Regions from separate parts of the Micromonospora sp. NPDC048830 genome, predicted to be linked through region 2. Evidence: riboswitches for the same ligand, from Rfam matches in the RefSeq annotation. Region 2 holds a riboswitch; the other holds the start of a gene.
The links. A riboswitch is a leader RNA that binds a small molecule or an ion and turns the genes downstream of it on or off. The one in region 2 is predicted to bind S-adenosylmethionine.
Positions count from the first base shown of each region.

Region 1: linked by a shared signal. The riboswitch ahead of ACGFIZ_RS11630 (ABC transporter substrate-binding protein) and the one ahead of ACGFIZ_RS05390 (aminotransferase class V-fold PLP-dependent enzyme) in region 2 are both predicted to bind S-adenosylmethionine.

Region 1 is NZ_JBICUP010000010.1:4,228-6,604, forward strand. It holds gene ACGFIZ_RS11625 (peptidoglycan-binding protein) at 1-185, shown strand, start outside; SAM riboswitch class IV at 636-747, shown strand; gene ACGFIZ_RS11630 (ABC transporter substrate-binding protein) at 995-1,891, shown strand; gene ACGFIZ_RS11635 (amino acid ABC transporter permease) at 1,926-2,377, shown strand, end outside.
Region 2 is NZ_JBICUP010000004.1:12,176-14,552, reverse strand. It holds gene ACGFIZ_RS05390 (aminotransferase class V-fold PLP-dependent enzyme) at 1-1,005, opposite strand, end outside; SAM riboswitch class IV at 1,053-1,172, opposite strand; gene ACGFIZ_RS05385 (PrsW family intramembrane metalloprotease) at 1,239-2,377, shown strand, end outside.

The sequences.
Region 1 (2,377 bases), on a different contig from region 2:
AGTTCATGCTGAACATGAAGGGCTGGGCCGACGTCGCCGTGAGCGGCCAGTTCGACTACGCCACCAAGAAGGCCGTCCAGGACCTGCAGCGGCTGCACGGCCTGGAGCCGAACGGCAAGGTCGACACGAACACCTGGTGCGCGCTCGTCGGCGGCGTCGTCCGCCCGTCGTTCCAGGCGGACTGACGCCGCGGGCGGCGGCGTGGGGGGTCACCCGCGCCGCCGCCCGCGCCGCCGCCCGCTCCGGCGGGCGACGGGCCGGGCAGGACCGGGCCCCCGGGCGGCGTCGGGCGGTCGCGCGCCGCGGGCACGCCGCCACCTGCGGGTACGCGGGGCGGTGCGGGCGATCAGCGTCCACGCGCCCCCAGCTCCAGCGGCTCGGTTACCGCGACCGTCGGCGCGGCGCTGAAGGCGCGGACGACCAGGCGCGGCGGGACCTGCTCGCGGCGGGGCGGCAGGCCGGGCTCGGCGATCCGCTGTAGCAGCAGCTCGGCGGCGCGCCGACCGCGCTCGGCGAAGCCGACGGCGAGAACGGCGCTACCGGCGGTGGACGCCGACCACCCGTCCGGTCACAGCGCGTGAGCGTGGTCATATCGGCTGGACGGGCGGCCCGGGTGCCCTGTTACTGTCGGTGCAGGTCATGAGCGCCAGCGCCAAGCCCCGGCTCGCTGGCCGGCAACCCTCCTCCGCGGTGGGGTGCCCCGGGTGAAGACCAGGCACCGGAGTGTCACCGGTGCAAGCGTGGCCTGGTCCCCAGGTCATCACCGACCCTGGAGAGCCATGTCTGCCTACCACCTCTGCCCGCCGGCCGGAGCCCCGCTCCCCCGCGTCGCGATGGTCAGGCGCCGGCACGTGGACCTGATGCGAATGTGCAGCGCCGGCTGTCGCCGCACCTCGCGCTGAGCGCCCCCTTCCGGCAACCCCTCCCGGTACGCCCACCCGGCGCCGTCCTCGGCGGCCGGCGGCGTGCCGTTTTCCCGATCCAGGAGACACCTGTGCGATTCCTTCCTGCCCTGACCAAGGTCGCCGCCCTCGGCGCCGCCGCCGTCCTCGCCGCCGGGGCGCTGACCGCCTGCGGCGACGACGCCCCGAACGCGGCGGACAACCCGTACGGCCTACTCCAGGCCGGCGTGCTGCGCACCGGCACGCTCACCGACGCCCCGCCGAACGTCTACCTGAAGGACGGCACGTTCACCGGCTTCGACAACGACCTGCTCACCGCGGTCGCGGCGAAGATCGGCCTGAGGGTGGAGTTCGTCGGCACCGACTTCTCCGCACTGCTGTCGCAGGTCAACAACCACAAGTTCGACGTCGGCAGCTCGTCGATCACCATCACCGAGGCGCGGAAGAAGACCGTCGACTTCGGCAACGGCTACGACTTCGGCTACTTCGGCCTCGACGTCCCGGCCGGCTCCTCGATCACCGGCTTCGACCAGCTCGCGGGCAAGCGGGTCGTGGTCGTGCAGGGCACCGTGCAGGACGACTACGCCACCGGGCAGAACCTGAACCCGGTGCGGGTGCCCGACTACAACGGCGCGCTCAACCAGCTCAAAGCCGGCACCGCCGACGCGTGGATCGCCCCGGCCGAGATCGGCGAGAAGACCGCCGCCGACAGCGGGGGCAAGATCAAGGTGGCGGCGAAGCAGCTCAGCCCCGCCCCGACCGCGTACGCGGTGGCCAAGGGCAACGACAAGCTGCGCGAGGTGCTCAACAAGGGCCTCGACGAGGTCATCGCCGACGGCACCTGGAGCCGGCTGCAGGCCCAGTACTACCCGGGCCGCCCGATCCCGGCCGACTTCAAGCCGGGCAGCGGCACCGTGCCGGTCCCGTCGGCGGCGACCGAGCCGTCCGGGACGGCCGCGCCGTCGGCGTCCGCCTCGGCGGCTTCCTGACGGTACGTGACGAGCGAGCGGGACGGACGGGACGATGGATCCACTGAGCACCCTGTGGGAGACGTTCTTCGACTGGGACTCGATGCGCGTGGCGCTGCCCGAGATGCTGACGGTCGGGCTGCCCAACACGCTGATCCTGGCGATCTCGGCCGCCCTGCTCGGCTCGCTGCTGGGCATGCTGCTGGCCGTGGCCGGCATCTCCCGTACCCGGTGGCTGCGCTGGCCGGCCCGGGTCTACACCGACGTCTTCCGGGGGCTGCCCGCCGCGGCGACGATCCTGCTCATCGGCGTCGGGCTGGCGCCGCTGGGCATGCAGGTGTGGGGTCCCAACCCGTACCCGCTGGGCATCCTGGCGCTGTCGCTGATCGCCGCGGCGTACATCGGGGAGATCTTCCGGTCCGGCATCCAGAGCGTGGAGGCCGCGCAGCTGGAGGGCGCCCGGGCGCTGGGCTTCTCCTGGGGCGAGGCGATGCGGCTGGTGATCAT
Region 2 (2,377 bases):
CCGCGGCGCGTCCGGGCCGAAGGTGCGCAGCTCCACCGCGTGCGGCAGGGCGGCCAGGCCGTCCCGGAGCCGGGCCAGCAGCGCCTGCTCGTGGGCGTGCAGCGCGGCCCGGTCGGCGTCGGCCAGCGCCGCGCACACCGCCGCCAGGGCGACCGCGCCGAGCAGGTTGGGCGTGCCGCCCTCGTGCCGCGCCGGGCCGGTGGTCCAGCGCACGTCGTGGGTGGCCGCGCCGACGTGGCTGGTGGCGCCGCCGCCCGCCAGGTACGGCGGGGCCGCGTCCAGCCAGTCGCCCCGGCCGAGCAGCACTCCCGCCCCGAACGGCGCGTACAGCTTGTGCCCGGAGGCGGCCAGGTAGTCCACGTCCAGCGCGGCCACGTCGACCGGGACGTGCGGGGCGAGCTGGGCGGCGTCGACCGCGATCCGGGCGCCGTGCCGGCGGGCCACCAGCGCCAGCTCGGCCACCGGCCAGCGCTCCCCGGTCACGTTGCTCGCCCCGGTCACCGCGACCAGCACCGGCAGATCGGCCCGCGTACCGCGGCGCAGCTCCGTCAGCGCGGCCTCCAGCGCGCGGACCGCTTCACCCGGGGCGGCCGGCACCGGCAGCCGCACCGAGCCGCGCGGCCAGGGCAGCAGGTTGGCGTGGTGTTCGCCGGCGAAGGTGACCACGGTGGTCCCGGCGGGCAGGGCCCGGGCCAGCAGGTTCAGCGCGTCGGTGGTGTTGCGGGTGAAGACGACGTGGTCGCCCGCGCGGGCGCCGAAGAAGTCGCCGACCGTCTGCCGCGCCCGCTCGTACTCCAGGGTGCAGCGCCGCGACAGCGCGCCGGCGCCGCGGTGCACGCTCGCGTACCAGGGCAGGAGCTCGGCCACGGCGTCGGCCGCGGCCCGCGCGCACGGCGCGCTGGCGGCGTGGTCGAGGTTGACCTGGCCCGGCACGCCGAGCACGTCGAGCGGCCGCGCGGTCCGCGACGGCAGCGGGGGCAGCGGGGGTACGAGGGTGACGGTCACTGGCCTACCTCCGAGGTCCGGGGACCCCGGGGTGGGCACCGGGACGGGGTCCGCGCTTGCCCAGCGCCGGACGGGGCTGGGCCCGGTCATCACCCGGGGCACCCCACCGCGAACTAGACGAGGGTTGCCGGCCAGCAAGCCGGGGCTTCGCGCTGGCACTCGTGACCTGCCGGCAGCATACCGCCCGCCGGATGCGGCCGGACCCGCCGGTCGGGGGTGACTACGCTGACGGGATGGCCGACACTCCGCCCGGCGGCGCCACCCCGCCGTGGACCGCGCCCCCCGTCCCGTCGCCGCCCGGCGGGGCCGACAGGATGCCGCCGCGCCGGCTGGGCTGGCGGCGGATCGCGGTGTTGACCCTGGTGGTGCTGCTGATCGCGGCCTGCGCGGTCTACATGCTGTTCGTGCTCGGTTCGAACCTCGGCCCGCAGGCGCTCCTGGTCGGCGTGCTCGCCGCCGTCCTGCCGGTGCCGGTCCTGGTCGCCGCCTTCCTCTGGCTCGACCGGTACGAGCCGGAGCCGCTGAAGTACCTGGTCTTCTGCTTCGCCTGGGGCGCGTTCGTCTCCACCGCCGCCTCGCTGACCGTCAACGAGTTCTTCGCCGCCCGGTTCGCCGACTGGCAGTTGCCCGCCGCGCTCACCGGGGTGCTGGTCGCCCCGTTCATCGAGGAGTTGACCAAGGCGCTCGGGCCGATCCTGCTGCTGGTGTTCCGCCGCCGGGAGTGGTCCGGGATCACCGACGGCCTGGTCTACTGCGGGCTGTCGGCGGTCGGCTTCGCGATGGTGGAGAACATCCTCTACCTCGGCGGCTACGGCTACCGCTCGGGCGTCGACGAGTACGGCCCGGCGACCGGGGCCCAGCAGGTCATCGCGATCTTCATCGTCCGGATCCTGCTGTTCGGGTTCGCCCATCCGCTGTTCACCTCGATGACCGGGGTGGGGCTGGGCATCGCCGCCCGTGCGGCCGACCGGCGGCTGCGGTTCCTCGCCCCGATCGCGGGCCTGCTGCTGGCGATGATGCTGCACGGCACCTGGAACCTGCTGCCGTCGCTGGCCCAGGCCACGGGGCAGGCGGTGATCGCCCTGTACGGGTACCTCGGGGTGATGGTGCCGATCTTCTTCGGCATGGTCGGCCTGGCCGTCTGGCTGCGCGGCTGGGAGGGCCGGCTGACCGAGCGCACCCTGCCGGACTACGTGCGGGCCGGCTGGCTGACCCCGCCGGAGGTGGCCTCCCTGGGCAGCCTCGGCCGGCGGCACGCCGCCCGCACCTGGGCGCGGCGGGTCGCCGGGGACGCCGGGGTGAAGGCGATGCGCGGGTACCAGTTCTCCGCCACCCGCCTGGCCCTGCTGCGGGACGGGATGCGCCGGGGGCT